3 regions of the Brevibacillus antibioticus genome follow, and region 3 is predicted to be linked to each of the others. Evidence: riboswitches for the same ligand, from Rfam matches in the RefSeq annotation. Region 3 holds a riboswitch; each other region holds the start of a gene.
The links. A riboswitch is a leader RNA that binds a small molecule or an ion and turns the genes downstream of it on or off. The one in region 3 is predicted to bind S-adenosylmethionine.
Positions count from the first base shown of each region.

Region 1: another riboswitch for S-adenosylmethionine. It lies ahead of E8L90_RS20805 (methionine ABC transporter ATP-binding protein); the one in region 3 lies ahead of metH (methionine synthase).
Region 2: another riboswitch for S-adenosylmethionine. It lies ahead of E8L90_RS08755 (aminopeptidase P family protein); the one in region 3 lies ahead of metH (methionine synthase).

Region 1 covers NZ_SZNK01000001.1:4,338,433-4,342,705, forward strand. The annotation lists gene E8L90_RS20790 (peptide ABC transporter substrate-binding protein) at 1-40, opposite strand, end outside; gene E8L90_RS20795 (MetQ/NlpA family ABC transporter substrate-binding protein) at 230-1,069, opposite strand; gene E8L90_RS20800 (methionine ABC transporter permease) at 1,130-1,795, opposite strand; gene E8L90_RS20805 (methionine ABC transporter ATP-binding protein) at 1,796-2,809, opposite strand; SAM riboswitch class I at 2,910-3,025, opposite strand; gene E8L90_RS20810 (LCP family protein) at 3,182-4,168, opposite strand.
Region 2 covers NZ_SZNK01000001.1:1,923,740-1,928,012, forward strand. The annotation lists gene E8L90_RS08750 (helix-turn-helix domain-containing protein) at 1-451, opposite strand, end outside; gene E8L90_RS08755 (aminopeptidase P family protein) at 665-1,927, opposite strand; SAM riboswitch class I at 2,349-2,453, opposite strand; gene E8L90_RS08760 (sulfite exporter TauE/SafE family protein) at 2,549-3,340, opposite strand; gene E8L90_RS08765 (MBL fold metallo-hydrolase) at 3,374-4,273, opposite strand, start outside.
Region 3 covers NZ_SZNK01000001.1:2,563,177-2,567,449, forward strand. The annotation lists gene metH (methionine synthase) at 1-2,357, opposite strand, end outside; SAM riboswitch class I at 2,475-2,576, opposite strand; gene E8L90_RS11795 (YjcZ family sporulation protein) at 2,790-2,897, shown strand; gene E8L90_RS11800 (YcdB/YcdC domain-containing protein) at 2,966-4,273, opposite strand, start outside.

The sequences.
Region 1 (4,273 bases), 1.8 Mb from region 3:
CCAACATCGCGCCAAGAAACAACTTGAGATTTCGTTTCATCTGAAAATTCCCCCTTATCTATATTTTCTCATTTCAAACACAATATACGCGACCGGAATTGGGTTGAAAACAGGGTTGCGCTATATTTAATTTAATTTTATGAAAATTCACCATATTATAAATAAAAGTAAAGCCCAACCAGCTTTTCGGCCAGTTGGGCTTTTGTTGATCGATCAATTATTTCTACTTTTAGAACGCTGGGATAATCGCGCCTTTGTATTCATCTTCAATGAACTTTTTCACTTCAGGTGAGTTCAGTGCTTTTGCCAGCTTTTGAATGGCTTCGGAATCCTTGTTGTCAGGACGAGCTACCAAGAAGTTTGCGTATGGAGTATCTTTATCTTCAATAAACAGAGCGTCTTTGGTTGGAACAAGCTTTGCTTGCAGCGCGTAGTTCGTGTTGATCAGCGCCAAATCTACTTCTTCCAGAACACGCGGCAGCATTGCTGCTTCTACTTCTTTTAATTTCAGGTTTTTCTTGTTCTCAACAACATCTTTCACTGTACCGCTGATGCCAGCGCCTTCTTTCAGCTTGATCAAACCGTTTTTCTCCAAGAGTGCGAGTGCACGACCGCTGTTTGTCGCGTCGTTTGGCAGCGCGATTGTTGCGCCATCAGCTAATTCATCTACAGATTTTATTTTTTTGCTGTAAGCGCCAAATGGTTCGATGTGTACAGCCACTACTGGCACCAGGTTCATGTTTTGGCCTTTATTGAAGTCTTCCAGGTAAGGCTTGTGCTGGAAGAAGTTTGCGTCGAGTTGTTTCTCGTTCACTTGAACGTTAGGTTGTACGTAATCAGTGAACTCTTGGACTTCCAAGTTCACGCCTTGTTCTTTCAGTTTTGGTTGAATGAACTTCAAGATTGCTGCATGTGGAACGGGAGAAGCGCCTACCTTCAATGTTACTTCCTGTTTTCCGCCTTGTGCACCGCCTTCAGCTGGAGCAGGTGCTGTTTCGGTTTTGCCTCCGCAAGCTGCCAAAGAAAATGCCAACACAGTAGAAAGTACAGATACGACTAGCTTTTTCATGAATGATTTCCCCCTTGCATGTATTTCGTTTTATTTTTTGTCAATCTATATGGAAAGATCCTATTTACGGCTGAATTTCTGAACCAGACGGTCCCCCAGCGATTGTAAGATCTGTACCATCACCAGCAAAATAACAACCGTCACAATCATGACATCGGTTTGGAAACGCTGGTATCCGTATCGAATCGCCAAGTCACCCAAACCGCCTCCGCCAATTACCCCAGACATCGCTGTATAGGAGACTAGCGTTACCGTCGTGATCGTAATACCCGCGATCAGACCGGATCTAGACTCTGGCAAAAGGACATTCCAGACGATCTGCCAATTGGAAGCACCCATAGATTGTGCAGCCTCAATCACGCCTTTATCAATCTCACGCAGAGAGGTTTCCACCAAACGTGCGAAAAATGGAGCGGCACCAAACACGAGCGGCGGAATGGCACCCAGTACCCCGAGTGAGGTTCCTACGAGCATTTTCGTCACAGGAATCAGCAAGATCATCAAAATGATAAATGGTACCGAGCGCAATACGTTGACAACGAATGATGCGATCGAATAAAAAGTGCGGTTTTGCAAAAGCTGTCCGCGTGAAGTCAAAAACAGAATGATGCCCAACGGCAAACCAATCAGGACGGTAAACAGAGTGGAGAAGCCGAGCATCGTGAGCGTGTCCATCGTACCTTCGCCGATTTCAGCCCAATCCACATTTTCGAATGTCCAGTCCATTTATATCACCTCTACTTCCAAGCCACGTTGGCGCAGCGTCTCAATGGTCTTTTGATTCTGTGCGACATCGCCTTCCAGCTCGATTACCAACTGACCATACGGCGTATCCTTCATGCGAGAAATGGTTCCCTGCAAAATACTGAACACCGTACCTGTCTCTTGCATGGTTTGGAACAAGATAGGCTGGTACGTTTTTTCTCCGAGGAAGGTGACACGAGCAATCGTGCGGTTCCCCGAAGCCTTTTCGTGCTCGACTGCTTCGCGCAGCTCTGTAGAGTCTGCTACTTGCTCCACGAATTCTTGTGTCGTTTGATGCTTCGGACGAAGGAATACATCCAGTACGTTACCCGACTCGACGATTTTTCCTCCATCAATCACGCCGACACGATCACAAATAGAGCGAATGACGTGCATCTCGTGGGTAATTAACACAATGGTCAAGCCCAGCTTGCGGTTGATGTCCAAGAGGAGTGCGAGAATGGAGTTCGTCGTCTGCGGATCGAGAGCCGATGTAGCTTCGTCGCAGAGCAGCACTTTTGGATCATTCGCGAGCGCACGGGCGATCCCGACACGCTGCTTTTGTCCGCCAGACAGCTGGGTTGGATATTTGTCCTTATGTGCCTCCAAGCCAACCAGCTTTAGCAGCTCGTTCACTTTCTTATCAATCTCTGCCTTCGGACGCTTTGCCAGCTTGAGCGGAAAAGCGACATTTTCGCCGACTGTTGAAGAAGATAGCAAGTTGAAGTGTTGAAAAATCATACCGATTGCGCGACGCTTTTCTTGCAGCTTCCCTTCATCCAGCTTTGTCAAATCGACGCCGTCCACAATAACTTCCCCTGAAGTTGGACGCTCCAGCAAATTGATGCATCGGATCAATGTACTTTTCCCGGCACCAGAGTGTCCGATAATCCCGTATATTTCTCCTTGCTCTATGGAAAGGTCGATCCCCGTTAACGCTGGGATGGTTTTACCTTGTACTTGATAGCTTTTATGCAAATGACGCAGTTGGATCAACGCATCCACCTCCCGACCATAATCTTGATAAAAATATAAAAACCCCTTTTTCACAAACGAAAAAGGGGCTGCAACGCAATGTATACGTTCGCATCCACCCTTCTCATCTGTACAAGATCCAATAATCCTGTAGGAATTGGCACCGCGACGTTCATTCGAAAATGAACCGGCTGCCGGGCTTCATAGGGCCTGTCCCTCCGCCTCTCTTGATAAGAAAGATATCTACGTATATTATGTTCGTTTTTTCTATTTCATGATGATACAAAACGGATTATATCCTTTTTGAAAATATCACGTCAATAGTAATAGCAGGAAAAGTTTTTTGATCCATGACGCCGTTGCGGATGATTTATCACAAAAAAAGCAGCACGCTTAGTTTTGCGTGCTGCTTTTCTTTTCTTCCACGGGTTGATCTGATGCTTCTGTAGGAGGTGTAATTTTTTCTTGGACAAACGACTGAACCTGATCGACATCTGGAACCAGAACGGAGCCTGCTCGGTGCGATTCACGGAACATCCCCATTGGCGGCAATTGATAGTTACCTGGCTCTAACGTATTCAATTTTAATCCAAGTGCAGACAGCTTCAGCATGTCCACCGAACTAATATTGGTTTGAACATACGGTGATACTTCCTTCAAAATGGTAGGAAGCTGCATCAGCGTCGTACCGTTCTTCATCTGATCCACGACTGCCGTCATTAATTTCCGCTGCCGCTCCGTCCGTGTATAATCGGAGGTCGCATCATGGCGGAAACGAGCATATTGCAAGGCTTTGTCTCCATCCAGCTTTTGCAGACCCTTTTTTAGATTAATATCGTAGGCACCTTTATCTGTTGGGTCATGATAATACATGTTTTTTTCTACATTGATCTCGACTCCGCCTACTGCATCAATCAAAGCCTTGAAGCCTTCAAAGTCAGTAATCACGTAACGATCAACCGGAAGTCCAGTGAACTGACTAACTGTTTCCATTGCCAGCTCAGGTCCACCTTCTACAATCGCAGAGTTGATCCGCGAACTGCCTCTACCGGGAATATCTACATACGTATCACGTAGGATTGAAAACATGTCATAACGTTTCCCCGTAGGATCGATGCTGACCAGCATCATGGAGTCAGAACGAGGAAGCCCGTTATTTTTCATTCCTCTGCGGTCTACTCCCATCAGCAGGATATTGACACGTTCCTTGCCATCCCACTCAGGTATTTCTGCTGCTTTGGTGGAATTCCCACCACTAGGCGGTGCGATGTTAGGCTCTTGAATATTTTGAGCAAATTGATAAAAAGAGTATCCGTAATATCCAGCTGTCGCAGCCATCACGACAAGCAAAAGAAGCAACACTCGTTTCCATATTTTCATAAAGTCCACCTTTATTCTCTCTATCCTCAGTTGATGTCATCTCTCCACTTTGTCTAGTATACTCGAATTCGACAAAATTGGAGCAGCCTTTATTTGGGTACCCAT
Region 2 (4,273 bases), 640 kb from region 3:
TTACGTACTCATAGAATGGCACCGCCTTTCCCAGTTTTCCATCCTCGTATAATTGCTCTGCCACAGTAAAAAGGATGGAGATATTTTTGGGATTCTCCAATAATTGGGAGGCAACAGCTTCCATGCAATCCTTTCGCCCATTCTCAGCGCTTCGAATCAAGTAAGGTATCAATCGGGGGCGCGAAATTTTCCCTTCATATAAACATTCATCGGGGTATAGTTCATACATCCAGCCTGGCTCGTAGCCAAACACCGCAGCGAGCGCGTCTAATTGACCTATGGTGATAGCCCGAGGAGGATTCCCATTTAGAATCTCACTCAATGTCCCTGGATTAATACCAGTTAAATCTCCTAGTTTGCTCAATGTATAACCGCGCGCCCGCCGATGTTGTTCGATTTCTGACCGCAGCGACTGGTGCAATGTCCCTAGCAGTACCCCATAATGGATCACCCTTTTTGTTTTGCTTTATTTTACAACCAAATGGGTTTTTTTGGAAGGTATACAAAGCATATTTTTATCATTTTAATAGTTTTTGTAAGGAGTTGTTCACATACAAGTAACCATAACAGAGATTGTTATGGTTACTTCGGGATGGTGTTATGGAAAACTCGCTTTAGCCTGGTCATGATAGGCGAGCATCGTACCCCTTCTAGTAAGCGTTCGCTATTCCTTTTTCCCGATCAACAATTCCATTGCTTCGATTTCCTTTGGGATTTGCGATGAGAGCACCTCGCAGCCGTCTGCTGTTACTAACACGTTATCTTCAATCCGAATGCCAATCGCTTCTTCCTCTATGTACAGACCAGGTTCAATCGTGATTACCATACCAGGTTGTAAAGCAACACTGTAATCCGGGATATCGTGCGTATCCAATCCAAGATGATGAGACACGGGATGATAGTAGTATTTGGCCAGGTCACTGCTCTCTTGGATGAGACCAAGACGTAGCAGGCCATCGGTCAAGACTTGTTTCGTGACATCATTGAGTTGCGGCAATGTGACACCAGGCTTCACTGCTTCGATGGTCTTGATTTCGGCTTCGAGCACGAGTTGATAGATTGCTTTCTGCCGTTCTGTAAAGCGACCATTCACGGGAAACGTTCGCGAAATATCAGCTGCATAGTAATTCGATGCTGCACCGAGGTCGAGGAGGACCAAGTCACCATCTTCTGCACGGTGATTATTCGCTTCATAGTGCAAAATAGTAGCATTGATTCCGCTAGCAATGATAGGCAAATAAGGAAGCTCGCGAACACCATGCGACTTCAATGTGTAATCGTAGTGTGCCTCTAACTCATATTCCATGATTCCAGGACGTGCATGCGACCACATGCGCCGGATTGCTTCATCCGTGATCGCAATCGCACGTCTGATTTCTCCGATCTCTGCTGGACTCTTTACCATACGCAGTTCTTTCAGCCATGGGCCCGCATCGTGAATCTGCAGGGTCCGGTATTTCTTCTGAACGTCTTCGGCAAAAGTCTCTGCAGGGGTTCGCTCGTCGCTCCACTGATAGCGATACACGTCAAGATAAAGCGAGTACTTGCCTTCGCAGCGCCTCATAAAGGTTCCAAATGACTCCAACCACTCATCCAGATAGTCAAAGTGCTCGATACCAGACTGCTCTTTCGCCTCTTGATCCGACAAGACGGCCCCTGTCCATTTCGCTTCCAGTTCATTTGGGCGCTGAAGAAATAACGTTTCGGTCACGATGCCAGCGCGTTTCGTGATCATGAGAATGAGGCTGCTGCGCGCAATGCCGGTCAGATAATAGAAGTTGCGGTTCGGTGAAAACGGATATTTATCGTCATGGCTGCGTGTCTTGACAACTCCTGAAAATAGGACAAGTGCGCTGTGGTCAGGCATTTTTTCCGCGAGTTTTTTACGGCGATTGATGAACTCTATTGAATTTATGGTTATTGTCATTTGTTTTATACCCCTTCGTTCATGGATTTCTTCATAGATTGATGTAGCTTGTGAAAGGTTCTCTTGATCGCATTAAGTTCAGTATAATCTGACAATTATCACATGTCCTCCTTTCTTCTATATTTTAGGATACTTTCACGAGGTTCAACAAGGATCAGTTGCTATGGGCAAACTGATCCTTGTTATCGTAGATTAAGACCGCATTTTATGAAACGTTATTCTGCCACTCTTTTCGCCCAACGTAGGTCCGGGGTCCCGGTTACACTGAAGCGGATGCCTTTGATCTTTTGCTGTTGAGGTAGTTTTCGTTATTGAAATAAACCGGGATGACTGCATAAAAAAGCACGTTGTTGCATCCTTTGCATAATACGAAGGAAAACCCCTCTCCGAAAAGAAGAGGGGCAATACCAGGGTTCTCACCTTCCCCTCTCGCAGAATAACTCCGCAGAAATTGGCACCATAGGGTCAATCAGACCAAGGTTGCCGGGTTTCATCGAGCCAGTCCCTCCACCACTCTCGATAAGCATATTCTATGAAATTTAATTTCATCGTAAAAATTTTTTCTCATTTTACTCGGATATATCAAGCCTGTTCTATCACATTTAGGTGAAAAGTAAGTCTTCACACACGTGAGAATAGAAGGATGTCAACCCAAATCTTAATCGTGGTAGCGAGGATCAACAGGGCAAGAATGGTTTGGAGAATCCGGGTGTCCAAACGTTTACTGATCTGCGTACCGAGTGGCGCTGCCAGTATGCTGGCGATTACCATGATCACGGATGGCCACAGCAATATGTCCCCTGCCATCCATTTCCCTACCGTCGAACCGATGGAAGAAAGAAAAGTGATGGCAAGAGAAGAAGCAATCGTAACTCTTGTCGGAGTCTTGAGGATGTTCAACATGATCGGAACCAAAATAAAAGCGCCAGCTGCCCCGACAATTCCGGAGGCGCCTCCGACAATCAAAGCGGATAATACGGCTGTCGGTTTATGAAAGATAACCTCGGTCTGTTCACGTTGGTCCATCCGCTTTTTTGGCAGGAACATCAAGATTACAGCAACGGTGGCCAGGATGGCATAAACGAAATTGACGGCTTCTGCCGAAAGAAATTGTCCTCCATACCCTCCTAGCAAGCTCCCGACAATAATGGCACTTCCCATGTACAGAACGAGCTGGTAATGAATAAGCTTATCTTTGCGCAGCGTCCAAACAGCAGCGAGAGTGGCAAAAAATACTTGGACGGCACTTATTCCGGATACTTCGTGAGCTGTGTAAGCAACGAACCCAAGGGCGGGCGGAATATACAGAAGCATCGGATACTTGATAATGGAGCCCCCGATTCCGACGAGACCAGAGATAAACGATCCCACGAAACCGATAACAAACAGTGTGATCACAAGGTCGATAGTCATAGGCTCACCCTTTGCAATACCTCTCGCTTCGTTTTATGCTTGTTCTACGACTGCCAAGCCGTCTATTTGCCATTTCAAGATTCCGCCGCTCAAATTCATGACGTCCTTGAATCCGTTTGCCTTTAGAATGCTTGCGCCAATAGCGGATCGGGCACCGGAACGGCACTGTACGAGAAGTGGCTTGTCGTGTGGAATCTCATCCAGCCGCATGGCGAGTGTACCGAGCATGATGTGTTGTGCATTTGGAATGTGACCTTCCTTCCACTCAGCCAAATTACGTACATCTACTACGTGAACCTCTCCCTTTTCCACCCGTTCTGCAATCTCCAGAGGTGTTACCTCTTCGATTCTCTCGAGCGAAGACACTTCCCTTTCCAGTAGCTTGCCGCTGTCGATAAAGCCTGTGACATGATCAATCCCTACTGCATGCAAGGCTTGCAAAATCTCGTCCAGCTCATCTGGGGTGGCCAGGATGTGAACCGGGCGATGGTAATCGACAATCCAGCCCGCCCAGTTGGCGAATGACTTATTAAAAGGAATGTGAAGGGTTCCCGCCAGATGCCCCTTCGCAAATTTCTGGAAAGGACGCGTATCGATCATCTGCCCGTTTTCCAGCGATTCCTTTGCCGCTTCAAGCGAGCTGAACTCTTGAACAACAGGGAGTTCCTTGAGTAACGCAGGGCCTTCCTTATTCACGCGTTTCATCACTGCAAAATACGTCGGCGGCTCTGGTTGTCCATCCAGGAGTGCCTGAACGAATTCCTCTTCACTGGAGTGTGACATCGCCCAGTTAAAGAGCTTTTCATAGCCGACCGTAGAAGATGGCACGGCCCCCAGTGCTTTCCCGCAAGCACTTCCTGCTCCATGAGCTGGCCATACCTGCATATAATCCGGCAGTTGTTTGAATTTTTGGAGGGACTGATACATGGCTCT
Region 3 (4,273 bases):
GCATCACGCAGGTCTTGTGCAGTAATGACCATTTGCTGCGCGGATTTGACCAAGAGTCCAGACAGACCGATGGCATCCGGCTTTTCTTCTCTGCATGCGACAATCAGTTGCTCTGGCGGTACCTTGATCCCCAGATTCACGACATTGTAGCCGTTGTTTGACAAAATAATTTCCACGAGGTTTTTTCCGATGTCGTGTACATCGCCCTTGACTGTCGCCAACAAGATTTTCCCCTTGGCAGCGGCATCGCTTTTTTCCATGAACGGCTCTAAAAACGATACGGATGCCTTCATGACTTCCGCACTTTGCAATACTTCTGCCACGATAAGCTGGTTGCCGTTGAACAGGCGACCGACCTCTTCCATCCCAGCCATCAACGGACCGTTGATGATCTCGAGCGGTGTGTATTTATCCAGAGCCAGCTTCAAGTCTTCCACCAGACCATCCTTAGAGCCTTCGACTACATAACGGGCCAAGCGTTCTTCGAGTGTTAACGAGGAGACCTCCACACTGACTTCCTTTTTCTTTTGGCGATAAAATTCGGTGAAGGCTGCCAATGTCTCATCATTCGTCTCGAACAGCAGGGCTTCTGCCAGCTTTCTCTCGTCTTCTGGTATCGAAGCGTAGCGCTCCAGCTTTTCCGTGTTGACGATGGCGTAATCAAGCCCTGCGAGAGTGGTGTGGTATAAGAAGACCGCATTCAGCACTTCCCTGCCCGCAGGAGGCAAGCCGAAGGAAACGTTACTGACACCCAGGATCGTCTTGCAAGCAGGCATTGCCTGTTTGATCAAACGAATTCCTTCTACGGTTTCCTTTGCAGAGCCGATGTATTGTTCATCTCCTGTCCCTACTGGAAAGACGAGTGGATCGAAAATAATATCCTGTGGCTTTATTCCGTACTGGTTGACAAGAATGTCGTACGAGCGTTGCGCGACCTCCAGCTTCTTTTCGCGAGTGATCGCCATACCCGCTTCTTCAATCGTTCCAACGACAACGGAGGCACCGAACTTGTGAATAAGTGGAACCACTTCCTCAAATCGCTCCAAGCCGTCTTCTAAGTTAATCGAGTTGAGAATGGCCTTCCCTTGCGAATAGCGAAGTCCCAGCTCCATGACCTTGGCATCTGTCGAGTCGATCATGAGGGGGGCTTTTACTTTTTTTGCGATGAACTGTAGGAATTTTCCCATATCTTCGTATTCATCACGGTCGGGGTCAGCCAAGCATATATCGATGACGTGTGCGCCGCGTTTTACTTGGGCTCGGGCAATATCAGATGCTTCTTCATAGTGACCGGCTGCAATCATTTCACGAAATTTTTTGGAACCGATGACATTGGTCCTCTCCCCTACTAGCAAGGGACGATTGTCATCTTCGACGTAAACAACCTCGATCCCGGAGACCGCGCTCAGCGGTTCTACAGCTGCACTGCGTGGCTTGCAGTCTTGCAATGCTTCTGCCATCGCTTGAATATGGTCAGGCGTTGTTCCGCAGCAACCACCCGCGACATTTATCCAGCCCTGTTCAGCGAACGCCCGCATTTTCGAAGCAAGTCCCTGTGGCGTTTCATGGTAATGACCGTTCTCGTCTGGCAAGCCTGCGTTCGGATAACAGCTGACCGCACATTGGGCAATTCCTGATAGTGTCCGCAGATGATCACGCATGAACTCGGGTCCAGTCGCACAGTTCAGACCAATGGAGACTGGCTTTATATGTTCCAAGGAGATGTAAAACGCCTCGATGTTTTGGCCCGCCAGCGTTGTGCCCATCGGCTCAATCGTACCTGACAGCATCACGGGGAGTTCCTGTCCAAGCTCTTCAAAAGCTTTGCGAATCCCGATTCCGCCAGCCTTCACGTTCAACGTATCTTGCGAGGTTTCCAAAAGAAGAACATCGGAGCCGCCGAGAATCAAACCTTTTGCCTGACGATAATACGCCTCGATCAGTTCTTCGAAAGTGACACCGCCTGTCAACGAAAGGGTTTTGGTCGTAGGTCCCATTGCACCTGCTACAAAACGCGGCCACTCCTTTGTGGAATAGGCATCCACCGCTTCTCTGGCCAAGCGAGCTGCCGCTATATTGATCTCAAGGTCTTTTTCTGGCACATCGTACTCAGCCAAAACGATGGAAGCAGCACCAAACGTATTTGTCTCGACGATGTCTGCGCCCGCCTCTAAATATTTCTCGTGAATGGAACGGATCACATCTGGTCTGGTCAGGTTCAGGAGTTCATTACAGCCATCATAGGCTTCACCGCCGAAATCATCAGCAGTCAGGTTCGCTTGTTGAAGCATGGTGCCCATTGCACCGTCCAGAATCAGAATTTTCCGGGAAAGCTGTTCGCGAAAGGTTGGTTTCATTGACGTGCCCCTTTTCTCCCTTACATCGGCTTATTCTCCCTAATTGGGTGTAAAAAAAAATCCTCTTCTTTTGAAAGAAGAGGATTTGTCAGCAGATAAGAAAACGCCTGAGACATCCTCTTATCTTTCAAAGCACGTAGCTTTGCTGGAATTGGCACCGGATTTTTACCGGTTGCCGAGGCTTCATCAGGCCAGTCCCTCTGCCTCTCTGGATAAGAGTCGTACACTTGTCATTTAGTTGTTTTGCGAAATGTCTTGAATGTTTGCAAGTATCTTAACACCCCCTTTGTCTCCCCGTCAATTGTGAATTGTCTATTTTTTACGGAGCCTCTCCTCTTACGCGCCCATTTTTGCCTAAGCTGGGCATCCGCCCAGTCCAATATCGGCATTCGTGTATAGACTGGAGTATAACGGAAAGGAGGGGAAACAAAGATGAGTACATCATTCTGCGGAAACGGATTCTTCGGTGACTGCTTCGCAATCGTGCTCGTGCTGTTTATCCTGTTGGTAATTATTGGGTGCTCGTGTGACGACTGTTAGATAAGTGTTTAAAAAAAGGCTATCCCAAAAGCCATCAAGAATGGCTGCGGGATAGCCTTTTTTTCGTTTTAGTCGGCGATAAACTTGCCTGTCACGGCATCAAGGGTCATAAATTTAATCGCCCGCTCTTCGTCACTCCACGGCACATACGCCAGCTTTGGTTGAGCTAATTTTTGCCCATCCACATCTTTCATCAAATAAACCAGCTTTAGAGGCATGACGCGTAAATACTCTTCAACAGCCTTGTCTTTCGAAACGATCCTGTCGGATGCTGGAAGCTCCACCAACTCGTGCGTCATTCTGAAGTTATGAAACTTTGTCACTTTGCCAGAAGACGGATCAACTGTTACCGAATAAGCCGCTTTTTGCTCGCGATCCTGTACAGGAATGCCATCCTTGCTCATAAAATATCTGAATTCCCATTCGCCCGATGACACAGGATTCGCTTCGGCTGGCTGTATGACTTGTGCTAATTGCACCTCTTTTACGCCAGGATCGACGTATTTATGCAGAAAGGCGAGTGCAGCCTCTTCCGCTTGCTCGCGTTTGACTGTCACCGCTGTATCAGAACGCGGTGATCCCAGCCCGACGACACTGCCTGTTTCTGCAATGACTTCTACGCCGATATACTTGTCATTTTTATCATTCCAGACGTATTCCTTGCGCCCCTCGCGGATACTCTCACTCTCTCTATAGGTCGATTCATCTACCTGTATGCCAAATTCCGCTTGCAGCAGTGCTTTTGCCTCATCCTTGGAGCGAACCTTGACGTATTCCTTTAGAGATTCGATCGGATGTGCTTCCGTCGTATTCAACTGATCATAGGCAAGCCCATTATCTCCCGTTCCATACATAATCTTGCCACTGGTCGCGTCGATATGCCACTCCGTACCATCTTCACGTCCTCTTTGCATGAAGGAAACAGCTGGCGTGTATTCCAGAATAGGTTGCCACCTCTTCCCTTGCTTTGATTCTGGCCATATTCTCGGATTCTGCACGTATCGAAGCTTCATATGCTCACTCAGCTCTTTGATGGCTACCTCTTCTGACACAGCACTCGATACATCCGGGTACTGCGACGGCTCGAATGTTTCGGGCTCCTTGCTGAGATATCGGACGTGACCAGAGTCAGTTGTTGTTATGCTAATTTCATCAGACAACACTGGCAGTCCGTTGTAATATCGCAGGTACACCCCTGGATCGTTGGCATCCACTAACCGATAGTTTTCACTATCCGCCCCGAGCAGTTTGTTCAGGAACTGTCGCTCTTGCTGCAAGGCTTTTGCTCCCTCTGCCTCTTTCCCGCTCGCTGCTTCCTTTTCATCCCTATACAAAAGCCTGTACGATTCCAGTGCTTGACCATTTCCATAGATCAC